Linked DNA regions of Rheinheimera salexigens. The protein of the gene in region 2 interacts with the protein of the main gene of each other region in a pairwise test. Links are inferred from orthologs where the notes say so. Each region holds a gene or a part of one and is shown on either strand. Other genes may lie near its edges. The genes, in order: BI198_RS04140 and tusA.

Region 1 (9,629 bases), 670 kb from region 2 along the record:
TTTATAGAAAAATTTAAGTTTTCGAATTAGATCAGCAGCTTGCTGATCCTGCTCTGGTTTGTCTTCTGCTAATGCTGTGGTTAATTCTGCCAGCAATTGCTTTTTAGCTTGCTGTAACTCGCGTTCAACATTGTCGATAACGGCATCAGGATCAGTAGCGGTTTTTATATCCGCTAATTGTTCACGCAAGGTCATTTGTTGCATTAAAAACATCGGATCGCTAAAGCTTCGCTGTTCATCGTCAATTCTTAATCCGCGTAACGCCAATAAATGCTCCGCCCGAAGTAAAGGTTGCTTCAGGTTATGGTAGGCATCATTGATATTAGCGGTTTGTTGCACTGACAACAGCCGATCGCGTTCCGATCCGGCTGAATGTTTATCAGGATGAAACTGACACTGCAACTTAATATAGCGCGAGCTTAGCTCAGTAAGATTAAGATCAAACTGAGCTGGTAAATTAAACAGCTGAAAATAATTCATCAGAACCCTAAACGTTAAACTGTAAAGCTTTCACCACAACCACATTCGCCATCGACGTTAGGGTTGGTAAATTGAAAACCTTCGTTTAGGCCTTCTTTAACAAAATCCAGCTGTGTACCATCGATATAGACCAAGCTTTTACCATCGACAATTAACTTTAACTCATCGTGTTCAAATACTTGGTCATCTTCGTTTAGCGTATCGACAAACTCTAGCACATAGGCTAATCCAGAACAGCCCGTTGTTTTCACACCCACCCGCAAGCCAATACCCTTGCCACGATTATGTAAAAAATTACGTACTCTGTCTGCTGCTGCTGCAGTCATCGAAATCGCCATACGAATTAACCTCCTCGCTTTTGCTTGTAGTTAGCAATTGCGGCTTTAATAGCGTCTTCAGCTAAAATAGAACAGTGAATTTTCACCGGTGGTAAAGCTAGCTCGTGGGCAATATCAGTATTTTTGATTTCTTGCGCTTCAGCCAGTGTTTTACCTTTAACCCATTCAGTGACTAATGAGCTAGAAGCTATAGCACTACCACAGCCGTAGGTTTTAAATTTAGCATCTTCAATAATGCCATCTGCACTGACTTTAATTTGCAACTTCATTACGTCGCCACAAGCAGGCGCGCCAACCATACCGGTTGCGATACTGTCATCGTCTGCATCAAATGAACCCACGTTACGTGGATTCTCATAGTGATCAATTACTTTATCGCTGTATGCCATGATAATTACCTCTCTGGTGGTCAGTTACGCTTAGTGCGCAGCCCAAACCACAGTGTTTAAATCGATACCGTCTTTGTACATATCCCATAATGGTGACATTGCACGGAGCTTATCTATTGCTTGATGCACAATCTTGATTGTGTGATCAATTTGCGCTTCTGTTGTATAGCGGCCAATACTGAAACGAATAGAACTGTGAGCCAGTTCATCGCTCATACCCAAAGCACGTAATACATAAGATGGCTCTAAGCTGGCTGAAGTACAGGCTGAACCTGATGATACGGCAATATCTTTTAAGGCCATTATCAACGACTCGCCTTCAACATAATTAAAACTGATATTGGTAATATGCGGCACGCGTTGTTCGGCGTTGCCGTTTAAAAACACTTGCTCAATACCTTCCACGCCCTTTAATAAACGGTCGCGTAATTCAGTAATGCGCTTATTTTCTGTCGCCATTTTTTGTTTCATGACAGCGAAAGCTTCACCCATACCAACAATTTGGTGCGTAGCTAAAGTACCTGAACGCATACCACGCTCATGACCACCGCCGTGCATTTGTGCTTCTAAACGAATACGTGGCTTACGACGTACATATAAAGCACCAATACCTTTAGGCCCATAAGCTTTGTGGCCTGAAAAAGACATTAAGTCGACTTTTAAGGTTTGTAAATCAATCTCAACCTTACCAGGTGCTTGCGCAGCATCGACATGGAATAGAATATTATTACTACGGCAATACTCACCAATAGCAGCAATATCTTGTACCACACCAATTTCGTTATTAACAAACATCACACTTATTAAGGTGGTGTCTGGGCGCACAGCAGCTTCGATTTGAGCCAAGGTTAATATACCGTCGGTTTGTGGCTCTAAATAAGTCACTTCGTAGCCTTCACGCTCTAATTGACGCATGGTGTCTAACACAGCTTTATGTTCAGTTTTCACTGTGATTAAGTGCTTACCTTTTTTATGATAAAAGTTAGCAGCACCTTTAATGGCTAAGTTATCTGATTCAGTGGCACCTGAGGTAAATACGATTTCACGCGGATCGGCGTTAATTAAATCGGCCACTTGGCTACGGGCAATTTCTACTGCCTCTTCTGCTTGCCAGCCAAAACGATGCGAACGTGACGCTGGATTACCAAACTCACCGTCCATCGTCATAAATTGCATCATTTTTTCTGCAACCTGCATGTCAACAGGTGAAGTTGCAGCGTAGTCAAGATAAATAGGTAGCTTCATTATTTGCTCCGTGTTTCACTTACAGCTGACAACTGACGTCTATATCAGTTGCCGGATTCTTTACATTACGGTCATTTTGCCGTTTTGCGACGATTTTTACATCTTGCTGGTTTACCAGCTCACCCAACGAAATGTTGGTTAAGAAATCTTCAATTCGGTGGCTTAAATCGCTCCATAGCGAATGCGTTAAACAACGCATGCCACCTTGACAGTCTGACTTACCCTGACACCGTGTTGCGTCTACGGTTTCGTCTACCGCAGTAATAACGTCAGATACAGTAATTAACGAGGCTTCACGGCTCAGCTGATAACCACCACCAGGACCGCGCACACTGCTAACTAAGCCATATCTACGTAACCGAGCAAATAACTGCTCTAAATAAGACAGCGATATGCCTTGTCGTTCTGAAATATCAGCAAGAGATACAGGCCCAGTCGCTTTGTGTAAGGCTACATCTAACATAGCCGTTACTGCATAACGTCCTTTCGAAGTTAATCTCATAGTCTGCTCCCTGAATGTTATAGCTCCATTCTACATACCTGACCAATTTAGTCAAGTATTAAGCTGAGTAAAACAGTCAAGTATTCAGGCCAAACCCGCGTTTATATTTCCGGATCAAAAGCAGCGATATCTTTCGCTCTCGCCTCTGCGGCCCTTTGTTCTGCTTGTAAAAAGTCTTCTTCTTTAATATCTACTGTCGGTACTTTGCTGCAAACATTTCCTCCCAGTTCATTAACGCCATGGCACAGCTCTGCCACTTTGTTATCTAACATTTGAATATGATCTAGCATCCGACCAATCGCATTAGCAACCGGATCTGGACTGTCTGCTGACACCGCATAAGCATCAAAGCCAAACTTTTTAGCCATATGTTTACGTTCGTCACTAAGCGTAATATCTGCTCTAGCCACCACCCGACCCGGAATGCCAATCACCGTCGCGCCAGCAGGCACATCTTTAACCACCACAGCATTGGAGCCAATACGGGCATTTTCGCCGACATGTAACGGGCCTAATACTTTTGCCCCTGCGCCAATCACTACGCCGTTGCCTAATGTTGGATGGCGTTTTCCCGCAGTCCAACTGGTGCCACCTAAGGTCACACCATGATAAAGTGTACAATCATCGCCAATTTCAGCGGTTTCACCAATCACCACACCCATGCCATGGTCAATAAAACAGCGCCGACCAATCTTCGCTCCCGGGTGAATTTCAATGCCGGTCACCCAACGCGAAAATGTGCTAATAAATCGTGCTAACCACGTCCAGTTCGCTCGCCACAACCTATGGCTAAGCCGATGCCACCAAATAGCATGTAAGCCCGGATAAGTGGTTAATACTTCAAACGTATTCCGAGCCGCGGGATCGCGATTAAACACACTTTTTATATCTTCGCGAATACCAGCAAACATATTGTTACTCCTTAGTCCGCGACACAACAGAGCCAAAACGCTGTACCGAGGTTAAAATTCCGCGCAAAATATTATATTCAGCCTCTTCTGGCCGCGCGCGGTTAAATAAGCGTTTTAATTTGGTCATCACCACACCCGGATGCTGCTTAATAATAAAGCCCGTATCATCTAGGGTTTGCTCTAAATGCTGATAAAAACTTTCCATTTGCTGATTGCTAGGATAGTTAATTTCAGCATCAGTATGTGCTGATTCAATTTGTGACTGCTCACTTTGTGTCTGATTATCTTGCGTCTGCTTTGCTTGTGCTAACCATGCCATACGCACTTCATAACAAACCAGTTGCACGGCCATGGCTAAATTTAATGAGCTATATTCCGGATTAGCATTAATACAGACATGATAATTACACAGTTGCAGCTCTTCATTAGATAAACCACTGCTTTCGCGACCAAACACAATAGCAACTGGATGCTGCTGGGCTTCGCTTATGGCTTTTTCGCCGCAGTCTCTTGGCTCTAACATTGGCCAGCTCAGCGTACGCGAACGGGCACTGCTGCCTACCACTAAACCACAATCTGCTATAGCCGGGGCTAAAGAGTCAAAAATTTTAGCTTGAGCCAAGATATCACTCGCACCGGCCGCTAACGCATAAGCTTGGCCATCTGGCAGTTCTTTAGGCGCAACTAGGTATAGGCTTGATAAGCCCATGGTTTTCATAGCACGTGCTACCGAGCCTATGTTTCCGGTATGGCTGGTGCCAACTAATACAATTCGAATCTGCTCTAACATTAAGGCGTCCCGCATAAAAGGGTCGGCATTCTACCATAGGCTAAAGCGTTTGTTTATGAAAAAGAGCAGGCCAGCTCTATGCTATTTCAGCAACTTATTGCCGACGAATTTCTATCTTTTTAACTTGGCTTTGCTACACTAAAGCCAATTTTACCCTCAGAGGATACGTAGCATGAAAAAAGTTTCATTAGCATTCGTTTTATCTGCTGTGCTGTTTAGCCCGCTAAGCAACGCAAATGACAACCTCGACGCGATACAATTAGCGGTTGAACATAGCAGTCGTAGCGCTGACAATGTACAACGCGATCAATATCGTCATCCGGCAGAAACCTTACATTTTTTTGAATTAACCCCCAATAGCACTGTAGTAGAAATATCACCAGGCGGCGGTTGGTACACTGAAATATTAGCGCCGTTATTAGCTGCCCATGGCAAATTATATGCCGCGCATTTTCCTAGTAACAGTACTTCAGAATACTACAACACTCACCGCGCTGCTTTTGTTGAAAAACTCGCTGCAAACCCAATTTATAATCGGGTCGTGCTAACAGAGTTTGCGGTAAATAATGAACAAGAAATTGCACCAGCCGGCAGTGCCGATATCGTATTAACCTTTCGTAATTTACATAATTGGTATAGCCAAAATGGTGATGCCGCTTTATTAGCCGCTTATAAACAGTTTTATACTGCCCTAAAACCGGGTGGTGTGCTGGGTGTGGTTGAGCATAGTTTACCCGCAGCCCAAAAAGATAGTGATTGGGTTAAAAGTGGTTATGTACCAGAAGAACTGGCGATTAAGCTAGCCGAACAAGCTGGTTTTGTCTTAGAAGCGAAAAGCGATATTAATGCTAACCCTAAAGATACCGCTGATTATGAGCACGGCGTATGGACGTTACCGCCTTCATTTCGCTTAAAACAGCAAGATCGGGCTAAGTATGTCGCTATTGGCGAAAGTAATCGTATGACTTTAAAATTTCGTAAACCTGTAACTCAATAATTTAAACGACGGATATCTGAATGAAAGTATTGGTAATTGGCGGCGGTGGCCGTGAGCATGCGCTGGCATGGAAAGCCGCTCAATCAACGTTAGCAACGGAAGTATTTGTCGCACCGGGTAATGCTGGTACGGCAAATGAGCCTAACCTAAATAATGTCGCTATTGCAGCTGATGATATTTCCGCCCTACTCGACTTTGCCAAGCAGCAGCAGATTGGCTTAACTATTGTTGGTCCTGAAGCGCCACTAGCTAAAGGCGTCGTCGATGCCTTTAATGCTGCCGGCTTAGCTATATTTGGCCCAAGCCAAGCCGCTGCCCAATTAGAAAGCTCGAAAGCCTTCGCTAAAGACTTTTTGGCGCGGCATAACATTCCTACTGCGGCATACCAAACTTTTACTGACATTGACCCTGCTAAAGCTTTTGTTAATAAGCTTGGCACACCTATTGTAATAAAAGCCGACGGCTTAGCCGCAGGCAAAGGCGTTATTATCGCCCAAACTGCTGCTGAAGCTTATGCCGCTATAGACGATATGCTTGCAGGCAATAAGTTTGGTGCTGCCGGCAGTCGTGTAGTTATAGAAGAGTTTTTAACCGGTGAAGAAGCGTCTTTTATTGTCATGGTTGATGGTGAAACAGCATTACCTTTTGCCTCTTCGCAAGATCATAAAGCCCGCGACAATGCTGATTTTGGGCCAAATACTGGCGGTATGGGTGCTTATTCTCCTGCGCCCGTCGTTACCCCTGCGGTGCATGATTGGGTGATGGAGCAAGTTATTTATCCAACCGTTAAGGGTATGGCCGCTGAAGGCATAGTGTTTACGGGCTTTTTATATGCCGGATTAATGATTTCTGCCGATGGCAGCGCTAAAGTATTAGAATTTAACTGCCGCTTTGGCGATCCTGAAACCCAGCCGATAATGATGCGGTTAGAGTCAGATTTAGTTCAGCTATGTTTAGATGCATGCCAAACTAAACTTGCCGGTCAAACCATTCAGTTTAGCCAGCAAGCCGCCGTTGGTGTCGTTTTAGCAGCCGGTGGTTATCCTGATGATTACGCCAAAGGTTTAGTAATTAAGGGCTTAGACGGCATTGATAGTAACAGCGCTAAGGTATTCCATGCTGGCACTGCATTAGCTAATTACCAAGTAGTGACTAATGGTGGTCGTGTGTTATGCGCCACTGCACTGGGTAACAGTGTCAGTGAAGCCCAACAAGCAGCCTATCAGTTAGCCAAAAAAATTAGCTGGGATGGTATGTTTTATCGCGATGATATTGGTTATCGCGCCATAAAACGCGAACAAAGCTAACCCATTACACCCAGCCGTTTTATCTAGGGCCAGATAGCAATTGCAGTCTGGCCTTTTTTTTACCTTTTGTTATACCTAACAACTAAACTAGTTAAGCCTTACCAATCAAATTCGCTAGCCTAGTGCAAATAACATCATGATTTTAAAGATCGTGGTTTAAAAGGACGTGGTTTTAAAGATTGTGATTTTAAAGTAAACCTTTTACCTTAGTGACAAGTTATTTATTGAGTTATTTTATTATGTCTAGTTTTTCACTGCGAGCAGCATCAGCAAGCGCATTAACTTTTGCATTCGTTATCGCGTCAATTGGCGCGACTCCTGCCATTGCGGCTGATACTGGCCATAAATTGTGTAGCAGTAGTTTCACGCCTATTAGCCACATTCAAGGCCAAACCGACAGTAGCCCTTTACAAGGCAAAAATATCACCACTCAAGGTGTGGTAACGGCAATTGTCTATGCCGGTAGTCCTGAAGCAGGAATAACTATTACTGCGCACCCTGCTAACGATGCTTCAAATCAAAACATGACTGATAAAGGCTTAAATATAAGCAAGGCCAGCAGCGGTTTGTTTATTGCCGATAGCACTGCGGCCTCAAGGTATCAGCCTGGACAGCTTATTCAGTTAACCGGCACAGTGACTGAACATAATGCCATGACCAGCTTAACGGCTATTAGTCACAGCCAAGTTTGCCAAACTAAGCAGACCATTGCACCACGCCAGATACAATTGCCCTTACCCGCAAATATGAGTTGGGAGCAATTAGAAGGCCAATGGTTAAGCTTTAGCCAAAAACTGGTGGTAAATGATAGTTATGATTTACCGCGTTACGGTGAAATAACCTTAGCCGCTGAGCGTTTATGGATACCCACTGAAATAATGTCGCCTGGCGCAGAGGCTAATGCGTTATATCAACAGCAACAACAACAAATGCTAGTATTAGACGATGGCTTATGGCAGCAAAACCCAGATCCGGTACGCTACCCTAGCCCAGCACTTAGCGCCGATAATAGCTTGCGTATTGGCGATGAGGTTAGCAACATCAGTGGAGTGTTAATTGAAGATAAACGCGGTTATCGTTTAGTACCCACCACTAACCCGGTATTTATTACCCGTAATCCGCGACCAGCTGCCCCCAGTGCAAAACCTGAAACTGGCTTACGTATCGCCAGTTTTAACGTTTTAAACTATTTTAATGGCAGTAATGCTAAAAAAGCTTTCCCAACTAAGCGCGGTGCCAGTAATAAAGCAGAATTTATCCGCCAGCAAAGCAAAATTGTTAGCGCACTATTAGCATTAGACGCCGATGTTATTGGCTTATTAGAAGTGGAAAACAATGGTTACGATACTAATAGCGCCATTGTTAACTTAACTCAGGCCCTTAATCGGGTTGCAACGGCACGACCTTATCAATTTATACGCACCAAACAAGCCCCTGGCGACGACGCCATAAAAGTAGCGCTGCTGTATCGATCTTCTGCTGTTAAGCCTGTTGGCCACGCCGCACTGTCTTTTGCCGCGCCCTTTCAATATGGCAGTCGCGTACCTTTAGCCCAAAGCTTTCAACATTTAGCCTCAGAACAAATTGTCACCGTAAGCATTAATCATTTTAAATCTAAAGGCAGTTGTAACAGGGCGAGTAGTAAAATGGATATGAATAACCATGATGGCCAAGGGTGCTGGAATGGCCAACGGGTAGCCAGTGCCAAAGCGCTACATAATTGGCTAGCCAGCCAACCTACTGGTATTCATACCGATAAGATGCTTATTTTAGGTGACTTAAATGCGTACCGCATGGAAGATCCCATAACCAAATTAGAACAAGCGGGTTGGCAGTATTTAGTTCAGAACGATAAGGACACAACGCAAAATAGCGCTGCCTATTCTTATGTTTATCGAGGCCGTACTGGTTCGTTAGATCATGCCTTGGCCACCCCGGCATTAGCTAAGTATTTGCATAAAATGGAACATTGGCCAATTAATGCCGATGAACCCGCAGTGTTAGATTATAACCTAGAGCATAAATCATCGGCTCAGCAGCAAGGCTATTACGCGGCGGGCCCTTATCGCTCGTCGGATCATGATCCTTTAATTGCTACCTTTATGTTTTAAACTTTAGTTAAGCCAAGCAGCAGAGTATTAAGCAATAGCATTTAGCCAAAACATTAAATAGTTGCGCAAACTTAAGGCTTTGCATTATGGTATTCGGTCTTATGATTAACCGTGGTGTTATTTATGTCGCATAAAAACCCTATTATTGCCATCACCGGCTCGTCTGGTGCTGGCACGACAACTACTGGTACCGCCTTTAAGCATATTTTTCGTACCTTAGGTATTAACGCCGCTTTTGTTGAAGGCGACTGCTTTCATCGTTTTAGTCGTCCAGAAATGGAAGTAGCAGTACGCAAAGCAAAAGAGCAAGGCCGTTATATTAGTTACTTTGGTCCAGAAGCAAACGACTTTGCTGGCTTAGAAACTTTTTTTACCAGTTATGCTGAGCATGGCAAAGGTAAAGTTCGACATTATTTACATACTTTTGATGAAGCGGTGCCTTATAACCAATTACCCGGCACATTTACGCCATGGCAAAACATTGGCGAAGATACCGATTTATTGTTCTATGAAGGTTTACATGGTGGCGCAGTCACCGAGCAAAATAATGTGGCGCAAC
Region 2 (9,533 bases):
TTATCAAGCATGAACACGTATGATATTAAAACCTTTCAAGGCTTAATACAGACCTTACAGGACTATTGGGCTCGTCAAGGCTGCGTACTGGTACAGCCATTAGATCTAGAAGTGGGTGCCGGTACTTTTCATCCTATGACTTTTTTACGATCGCTTGGCCCAGAGCCAACTAATGCCGCTTATGTACAGCCTTGTCGTCGCCCTACGGATGGCCGTTATGGCGATAATCCAATGCGCTTACAGCAATATTATCAGTTTCAAGTCATCTTAAAACCTTCGCCTGATAATATTCAAGAACTGTACTTAGGATCACTTCAAGCATTAGGCATTGATACATTAGTCCATGATATTCGCTTTGTTGAAGATAACTGGGAATCACCCACCTTAGGCGCTTGGGGCTTAGGTTGGGAAGTGTGGCTTAATGGTATGGAAGTCACTCAATTTACCTACTTCCAACAAGTAGGTGGTATAGAGTGTAGCCCTGTTACGGGCGAAATTACTTATGGTTTAGAGCGCTTAGCGATGTATGTACAAGGCGTAGATAGTATCTATGACTTGGTCTGGACAGATGGCCCTTTTGGCTGCGTAACCTATGGTGATGTGTTTCATCAAAATGAAGTGGAACAATCAACCTATAATTTTGAGCTAGCGGATGTACCGGCATTATTTAGTTATTTTGATCAATGCGAAAAAGAAAGCCAATTTTTAATTGAAAAAGGTTTAGCTCTGCCCGCGTATGAAAAAGCGATGAAAGCATCGCATACTTTTAACTTATTAGATGCCAGACATGCGATATCTGTAACTGAACGACAACGTTATATTTTACGGGTAAGAACCCTAGCTAAGGCTTGTGCGGAAACGTACTACGCATCACGTGAGAAACTAGGTTTTCCGCTGTGTAAAAAGCCAAATACAACGTCGCAGGAGGCATAAATGAGCGCACAAGACTTTCTAGTAGAAATTGGCACAGAAGAGTTACCGCCAAAGTCGTTAGTCACCTTAGCAACAGCTTTTGCCGATAATATAAGCCAAGAGTTAGCAAAACTTGATTTAAGCCATGCAGATGTAAAATGGTATGCCGCGCCAAGAAGACTGGCTGTTGTGGTGAAAAATCTCATCGCTAAACAGGCAGATAAAGAAGTAGAAAAACGTGGCCCTGCGATTGCTGCAGCATTTGATGCTGACGGCAATGCCACTAAGGCAGCCATAGGTTGGGCTAAAGGCTGTGGTATAACGGTTGAGCAAGCAGAGCGACTAGAAACAGATAAAGGCGCTTGGTTACTGCATAAGCAAATACAGCCTGGTTCGAACACCAGCAGCTTATTAGCTGAAATTGTTACATCTGCCTTAGCTAAGCTACCAATCGCTAAACCAATGCGTTGGGGCAGTTCAAAAGTGGAATTTATTCGGCCAGTGCACAGTATTATTATGTTATACGGTAATGATGTTATTCCAGCGAATATTATGGGCAAAGACAGTAGTAATCATAGTTACGGTCACCGCTTTCATGCTCCGGCAAAAATTAAGATCCAAAATGCTGAGCATTATGAAACGGCGCTAGAGAGTGGTTATGTTATTGCTGACTTTAGCAAACGTAAAGCCATTATCGAGCAAGGTGTAACAGAAGCCGCAAAACAGTTAAATGGCCAAGCGTTAATGGATGCTGATTTATTGGATGAAGTAACTGCATTAGTTGAGTGGCCTGTCGTACTAGTCGGTAGCTTTGAACAAAGTTTTTTAGATATACCAGCAGAGCCGTTAATTTCAACCATGAAGGATAATCAAAAGTATTTTCCGGTAGTGGATGCAGCGGGTAACTTACAAAATAAATTTATCTTTGTGACTAATATTGAGAGCAAAGATCCGCAGCAAGTTATTTCAGGTAATGAAAAAGTAGTACGACCACGCTTAGCCGATGCTGAATTCTTTTTTAATACAGACCGCAAACAAACGTTGGCTTCAAGATTAGACAGTTTAAGCAGTGTGTTATTTCAAAAGCAACTGGGTACCTTAGCCGAAAAGTCTGAGCGTATTAGTCAATTAGCTGCCTATGTTGCTGAAAAAATTGGTGCTGATAAAACGGCTGCCCAGCGCGCAGGTTTACTGTCTAAAACCGACTTAATGACCAATATGGTGGGTGAGTTTCCAGAAGTACAAGGCATTATGGGCATGCACTACGCTCGATTTGATGGCGAAAATGAAACAGTCGCATTAGCCTTAAATGAGCAGTATATGCCACGGTTTGCCGGTGATCAGTTACCCACTCGTTTAGAAGGCGCAGCGGTGGCTATCGCCGATAAACTTGATAGTTTAGTGGGTATCTTTGGTATTGGCCAAGCACCAAAAGGTGATAAAGATCCGTTTGCATTACGTCGTGCTGCCATTGGTGCATTACGCATTATGGTAGATAAAGATCTTAATCTAGATTTGGTCGACATTATTGCTTTTAGCCAGCAAACCTTTGGTGATAAGTTAACTAATGCCAATGTTGCTACTGATGTTTTAGAGTTTATGTTAGGCCGATTTAGAGCCTGGTATCAAGATCAAGGTTATACCGTTGATGTTATCCAAGCGGTGTTAGCGCGTCGTCCAACGGTACCAGCAGACTTTAACCAACGGGTCAAAGCGGTTGCAGAGTTCCGTAAACTTGATGCTGCAGCTGCCTTAGCTGCTGCAAATAAACGGGTTGCTAATATCTTAGCTAAAATTGATACGGCTATTCCTGATACCGTTGATGTAAAGTTATTACAACAAGTTGAAGAGCAGGCGTTATATCAAGCAATTACAGCAGAGCAAGCAGAGCAGGCTAAGCTGCAAAGTTATACAGACGGCTTAATGCATTTAGCCAAAATGCAGCAGGTAATCGATCAGTTCTTCGATAATGTAATGGTGAATGCCGATGACGCAGCAGTAAAACTAAACCGCCAAGCGTTATTAAAACAATTAAGAGAGCTGTTTTTACAAGTCGCGGATATCTCAGTTTTGCAATAACTATGTTTTACGAGCATAAAGTAAAACTACAGCAACAATTTCCTCTATAAGCAGTAGGTAAGCTAACGTTAATACACTGAACTTTTGCGTGTTAACGTTGGCAACTTGCTTGATGCAACATAAACTTTTCCATTACAAAACTACCAGCACAACTCTACGAAACTCTTCTGCGAAAACAAACCCGAGAAAATAAGCCAAAAATACTAAGGTGCAATTAATAATATTTTTTTGTTCTATCTTATTATCGGTAATTCTTATGCTAAAGCAGTAAATATTACCGATCACATCTATCTCTAAACTTTCAATTATTATAAATCCTATATAATCAGTTGGTTATAAAATAATAATTTAACCATAATTGGTATAAAGCCTGCATTGTTATTGTTAATAATAATAAAAGAGGTGGTAAAAAATGGCTGAGATTAAATATCCACAAAACCAAATTAATCTACATATGATGTATTTAGCTTGGTACAGCCGTCGTAAAAACCGTTGCGATAACAAAGTGACTGATTTTGCCCATGCGCTAGCATTGCGCGGTATCGCTAACAAAACTGTCTTAGAGGTTGAAAATGATTTATTGGCTGATATAGCCATGCTGAATAAACCAGGCAGTGTTTATTAACTAACACTGCTTAGCAATTAAGCTAACTAAAAAGAATTTGTTTTAAAGCAGAGGTAAATATGTCTGATCAAGCAAAGCAAAAGTTTTGGCAAGCCATGGCAGCAACGCCTACGTTGATGATAAAACTACAGCAAAGTGATTTGCATAGTGAGCCTATGCAGGCGCAATTAGATAAACAGGCAAATAGCAGGTTTTGGATTTACACCACTAAAGATAATCGCATCGCTGCAGGCGGTTTGGCAATGGCACAATTTGTAAGTACAGGTCATGATGTATTTGCCTGTATTAGTGGTGAATTAGTTGAAGAAACGGATTCGCTTATTATTGATAAATATTGGAGTAAAGAGGTAGAAGCTTGGTATCCAGAAGGCAAATTAGATACTAATTTAATGATGCTGCGTTTTGAATTATCAGATGCTGAAATCTGGTTGGTTGATGCCACAACTGAAGCAAAAAATAAGTTTATACTAGGCGCAGACGTTAATCCCAATGAAGTCGGTTCACATTATAAAGTTACGCTATAAAAATATAGCTAAAGCCTAACTATCCTGTACAGATTACGTCGGCACAAATTACATCGGCATAAAATACATTCGCTACGCTAAGTAATTAATATTAATTGATTTGATTGCGACCGTTACGTTTTGATTGATACAGTTGTTGGTCCGCGAGTTTAATCGCGGTGGGCAACTGAGCTAACTGCTGACTCTCGGCAACACCAAAACTCGCGGTTACGGTATAGGCTTTATCTGTTGATAAAAGCTTTTGCTGACTGAGCTGTTGGCGAATTTTCTCAGCTACTTTAAAAGCATCTATTTTAGAGGTTTTAGGCAATAGTAATAAAAACTCTTCACCGCCAGTACGACATGCTATGTCTTGCTGGCGTAAGTGGGCTCTAAATATATTAGCGATTACTTTTAATACTTCATCGCCAGCTTGATGACCAAATTTATCATTAAGTTGCTTAAAAGAGTCTATATCACATGCAATCACTGCCAGTGGAAAAAACACGTCTGGTTGTAAATTAAAGCTTTGCATAAGGTTAGCATCAATAAATCTGCGATTAGCTAATCCTGTAAGAGGATCGGTATTCGCTTGTTGTTCTTTATTATGTTGCAATAACTCCATAGCTTGATGGCTTTGTTCACGGAAATATTCATTAATCCAACATGCAAGAATCACAATCAGCAAAGAGGTGATAAATCGGCTTTGCTCCGCATTTTTATAATGGGCTAACGCCAAGTCAGGTACAAATAATATAATAGCCAGCGCACTAGTTAATAAAACGTTACTAATTAAGGCATTACGAACGCCAAGTAAACCAAAAAGTATGGCAGGAAACGGGAAAACCCAATATAAAGCAGTATTATTAAAGCCTCCTATAAAGACCAGACCAAGTACAAAAGCAGCGACTAAAATAGCTTCAATATTACAAGCAAGATTAAGATTATTGTTATAGTGAAAGTAGGTAATATTAAGCAAAAAAGCTGTTGCAGTAATAAATAAAACCATCGGTAAAATAGGATCGACAGCCCCTAAATTTTTAAAGGCATAAATATACATCACGGCACTGGTTATATAACTGACAAAAAGTAATATATAGCGCCGTCGGCGGCTATCGATAAATTGCGCTTGATTAACACTGTCTATGCTAAATTTTGACTGCAATTTTAAATCCAACTAATTACCTTACTTTGATGCTAGCATAAAATAGTGCTAGTTGAGAATTTACCATATTGAATATATCAAAGAATTTAATAACATCTTTTCTAGTTTATCTAACCGTTGTATATGCACACGAAATGTAACACTGCTATGCAGTAGAATTGACGCAAGTTAAGTTGGTATTTACAAGCATTTAGAAAACTTTAGCTTGCTAAGCGATTAAGCAGTTAAATAGTTGCTTTAAATTTTTAATCAATTAAATTAACTAGTTGCAAAAACCTTGCTGGGTTAAATTATAAACAGGGAAGTATACAGTTGAAGAAAATATTACTAATAGCATTAATAGGCTACGGCGGTTGGCAGTTTTATCAAAAGCAAAGCGTTGCTCAGCCTGTTACGGAGCCAACGGTTCAGGTGCTGCCAGATTATACCGTACCATTGCAAAAAGCTCGTGAAGCAGCAAGCCTGTTACAGTTTCGATGTGATGGGCGGCAACACTGTAGTCAGATGAAATCTTATGATGAAGCGGTATTTTTTTTAAGGAACTGTCCAGATACCAAGATGGATGGAGACAATGATGGCATTCCTTGTGAAAGACAATTTAATAAAGGCTAGATTATTGCACTAGCCTTTTTTAACCACATATTTATACGGTAGTTCTGTGGTATCGCTGGCTAATAACTGGTGGTCCATAAAACGACAAAAAGCCGGAATATCCCGAGTGGTAGCAGGGTCGTCAGCAATAATTAATAGGCTTTGGCCAGACTGCATATTACGAATGGTTAAGCGGATCATCATTACAGGCTCAGGGCAGCGCATGCCTAAAGCGTCTAATGTTTTATCTGCGCTGGTAAATAACAGCTCCATTTAAACTCCAATATAAAAAATCAATATAAATAAAAAGGACCGTAAAAACGGTCCTTATTTTAAACTATAAGAATATAAACTGCTATGTTACGGCCGTTCAAACACCGTAGCGATACCTTGGCCTAAACCAATACACATAGTAGCTAAACCAAACTTACCACCTTTATCTTCCATAATATTTATTAAGGTGGTGGCAATACGTGAACCAGAGCAACCTAATGGATGGCCTAGTGCAATAGCACCGCCATTTAAGTTAACCTTTTTATCAGCCACTTCTAGTAAGCCTAAATCTTTCATTACCGGTAAAGCTTGAGCAGCAAAAGCTTCGTTTAATTCTGCATAATCAATATCGTTTATGCTTAATCCAGCCATTTTTAAGGCTTTTTTCGATGCTGGCACCGGGCCATAACCCATAATAGACGGATCACAACCAGCAACACCCATACCGCGTACGTAAGCACGAATAGGTAGGCCAAGCGCTTTGGCTTTTTCTTCACTCATTACTAACATGCCTGAAGCGCCATCAGATAATGCTGAAGACGTACCTGCTGTTACAGTACCATTGGCTGGATCAAACACCGGACGTAATTTACTCAGGCCTTCTACTGTGGTTTCAGGACGAATAACTTCGTCATAATCCATTAGCTTTAATACGCCGTCAGCATCATGACCTTCTGTTGGTACTATTTCGTTATCAAACCGGCCTTCATCACTGGCTTGTTGGGCTAAGCGATGTGAGCGAGCGCCAAATTCATCTTGCTGCTGGCGGCTAATGCCGTGCATTTTACCTAATAACTCAGCGGTTAAACCCATCATGCCAGCGGCTTTAGCAACTGATGTTGATAAACCCGGGTGAAAGTCGACACCATGCGTCATAGGCACATGGCCCATATGCTCAACACCACCAATTAAGTACACATCGCCCATGCCGGTTTGAATGGCACGCACGGCATCGTGTAAAGCTTGCATGGATGAGCCACATAAGCGGTTAATCGTTACTGCCGGTACTGAGTGAGGAATGCCCGCTAATAATGCAGCATTACGTGCGATGTTAAAGCCTTGCTCTAACGTTTGCTGAACACAACCCCAAATAACATCATCAATATCTTCAGGGTTTAGCGCTGGATTACGGGCAACGAGTGACGCCATAATATGGGCGGAAAGTTGCTCAGCCCGAACATTACGGTACATACCATTTTTTGAACGGCCCATAGGGGTGCGAATACAATCTACTATAACTGCGTTTTTCATTATTGTGCTCCTGCGCTTAAACCGGGAAGAAACGCTGGCCAGCTTCGGCCATGGCGCGAGTTTTGTCGGTAACTTGATAGATTTCACCTAAGTGAGCGTAACTATCTGCAAGGGCGACAAAGTTAGCTAAGCCAATAGTATCAGCATAGCGTAGCGGACCACCACGGAACGGCGGGAAACCTAAACCATAAATTAAGCCCATATCAGCTTCAGCAGCTGAGGCAATAATGCCTTCTTCTAAACAACGAATAGTTTCGTTAATCATTGGGATCATGGTACGCGCGATAATGTCATCAGCTGAGAATTCTTTTTTCTCAGAAGTGCATTCAGCTAATAAACTTAATGCTTTAGCATCAATTTCTTTCTTGGTTCTACCTTTGGCATCTTTACTATAAGCATAAAAACCAAGGCCATTTTTTTGGCCGTAGCGTTCAGCTTTATACATAGCGCTTACCGGATCATGGTCTAATTTGGCCATACGTGTAGGGAAGCCATCTGCCATAACATCAGTACAATGGAAGGCGGTATCTAAACCCACTACATCTAATAAGTATGCTGGGCCCATTGGCCAGCCAAATTGTTTCTCCATCACTTTATCAACTTGCGCAAAATCAGCACCATCTAGCACTAACTTACTAAAGCCGGCAAAGTAGGGAAATAAAACCCGGTTAACGAAAAAGCCAGGGCAATCGTTAACTACGATAGGCGATTTACCCATCTTGGCGGCATAAGCGACGACAGCAGCAACGGTTTCATCGCTGGTGTCTTTACCGCGAATAACTTCGACTAAAGGCATGCGGTGTACGGGGTTAAAGAAGTGCATACCACAGAAGTTTTCTGGTCGTGTTAAGTTCGCGGCTAGAGCATTAATAGAAATAGTCGAGGTATTAGAGGTTAAAATGGCATCCTGTGCGATAATCGATTCTACTTCTTTTAACACTGCGCCTTTTACTTTTGGATTTTCGACTACGGCTTCGACAACGATATCAACATTTTTTAGCGCGTCATTGCTTAACGTCGGCGTAATAGAGGCAATAACTTTAGCCATCGATTTTACATCCAGCTTTTTACGCTCTACTTGCTTAGCTAATAAGCCACTTGCTTCAGCCATACCAAGTTCTAATGCTTTATCGGCGATATCTTTCATAACTACCGGCACGCCTTTAAGTGCCGATTGATAGGCTATACCACCACCCATAATGCCGGCACCAATGACTGCTGCCGTATTGACCGCTTTAGTGGCTGTCTTAGCAGCTTTTTTAGCCTTACCTTTAATCAGCTGATCATTTAAGAACAAGCCAATTTGCGCTGTTGCAGCATCGGTTTTAGCCAGTTTAGCAAAACCGGCATTTTCTAACGCTACTGCTTCAGCACGTTTTAAGCCGGCCGCTGCTTCAATAGTTTTAACCGCCACCATAGGTGCTGGATAATGCTTACCCGCTTTAGCCATTACCATGCCTTTAGCGGTGCTAAAGCACATGGTTGCTTCAATTTTGTTCAATTTAAGCGGTTGTAATTTTTGTTCGCGTTTTTTACGCCAATTCAGCTTGCCAGCAATAGCATCTTCAAGCATGCTAAGCGCCGCTTCTTGCAGTTTCTCTGGAGCGACAACAGCATCCACAGCGGCAAATTTTTGCGCTTGTTCAGCACTATATTGCTTACCGGTTGTGATCCACTCTAAGGCGTTATCAGCACCAATAAGTCTGGGTAAACGTGCCGTACCACCAAAACCAGGCATTAAGCCTAATTTAACTTCTGGTAAGCCTATTTGTGCACTAGTATCGGCAACACGATAATCGGACGTTAGTGACCACTCACATCCGCCACCTAGTGCAAATCCATTGATGGCAGTAATGGTAGGGACAGGTAAGTCTTCAGCAAGATCGAAGATGTCAGAGGCCTGTTTAATCCATGGAATTAATTCTGCTTCATCACGCTGAAATATTGTTAGAAATTCGGTAATATCGGCGCCAACAATAAAGGTACTTTTTTCACTAGAAAAAATAACACCTTGTAATGCTTTGTCAGCGTGCAGTAATTCTAAGGCTGATTTACAATCAGTTAGTGTTTGCTGATCAAATTTATTGACAGAGCCTTTAGCATTGAAAGTAAAACGGGCGATGCCAGGTTTAAT

What was found.
Region 1: the proteins of tusA (region 2) and BI198_RS04140 interact in binary tests that used the Escherichia coli proteins (3 or more experiments, as listed by UniProt). The link is inferred for Rheinheimera salexigens from one-to-one orthologs.

Annotation. Positions count from the first base shown.
Region 1 is NZ_MKEK01000001.1:871,210-880,838, reverse strand. Bases 346-3,240 are described here. They hold BI198_RS04140 (IscS subfamily cysteine desulfurase), read right to left. Parts: upstream 2,453-3,240; coding sequence 1,238-2,452; downstream 346-1,237. Other genes in these bases: cysE (serine O-acetyltransferase), read right to left, coding at 3,056-3,240; iscR (Fe-S cluster assembly transcriptional regulator IscR), read right to left, coding at 2,472-2,954; iscU (Fe-S cluster assembly scaffold IscU), read right to left, coding at 824-1,207; iscA (iron-sulfur cluster assembly protein IscA), read right to left, coding at 495-818; hscB (co-chaperone HscB), read right to left, coding at 346-480. Also shown: more of hscB, read right to left, coding at 1-345; more of cysE, read right to left, coding at 3,241-3,865; tRNA (cytosine(32)/uridine(32)-2'-O)-methyltransferase TrmJ, read right to left, coding at 3,870-4,655; BI198_RS04120 (class I SAM-dependent methyltransferase), read left to right, coding at 4,828-5,652; purD (phosphoribosylamine--glycine ligase), read left to right, coding at 5,673-6,959; BI198_RS04110 (ExeM/NucH family extracellular endonuclease), read left to right, coding at 7,199-9,070; BI198_RS04105 (phosphoribulokinase), read left to right, coding at 9,194-9,629. UniProt on the Escherichia coli protein: Master enzyme that delivers sulfur to a number of partners involved in Fe-S cluster assembly, tRNA modification or cofactor biosynthesis. Catalyzes the removal of elemental sulfur from cysteine to produce alanine.
Region 2 is NZ_MKEK01000001.1:203,642-213,174, reverse strand. The notes cover bases 4,528-7,326. They hold tusA (sulfurtransferase TusA), read right to left. Parts: upstream 6,149-7,326; coding sequence 5,906-6,148; downstream 4,528-5,905. Other genes in these bases: fadA (acetyl-CoA C-acyltransferase FadA), read right to left, coding at 6,236-7,326; BI198_RS16180 (excalibur calcium-binding domain-containing protein), read left to right, coding at 5,597-5,896; BI198_RS01040 (GGDEF domain-containing protein), read right to left, coding at 4,528-5,284. Outside these bases: glyQ (glycine--tRNA ligase subunit alpha), read left to right, coding at 10-933; glyS (glycine--tRNA ligase subunit beta), read left to right, coding at 934-2,991; BI198_RS01050 (hypothetical protein), read left to right, coding at 3,404-3,616; BI198_RS01045 (pyridoxamine 5'-phosphate oxidase family protein), read left to right, coding at 3,676-4,140; more of BI198_RS01040, read right to left, coding at 4,232-4,527; more of fadA, read right to left, coding at 7,327-7,399; fatty acid oxidation complex subunit alpha FadB, read right to left, coding at 7,416-9,533. UniProt on the Escherichia coli protein: Sulfur carrier protein involved in sulfur trafficking in the cell. Part of a sulfur-relay system required for 2-thiolation during synthesis of 2-thiouridine of the modified wobble base 5-methylaminomethyl-2-thiouridine (mnm(5)s(2)U) in tRNA.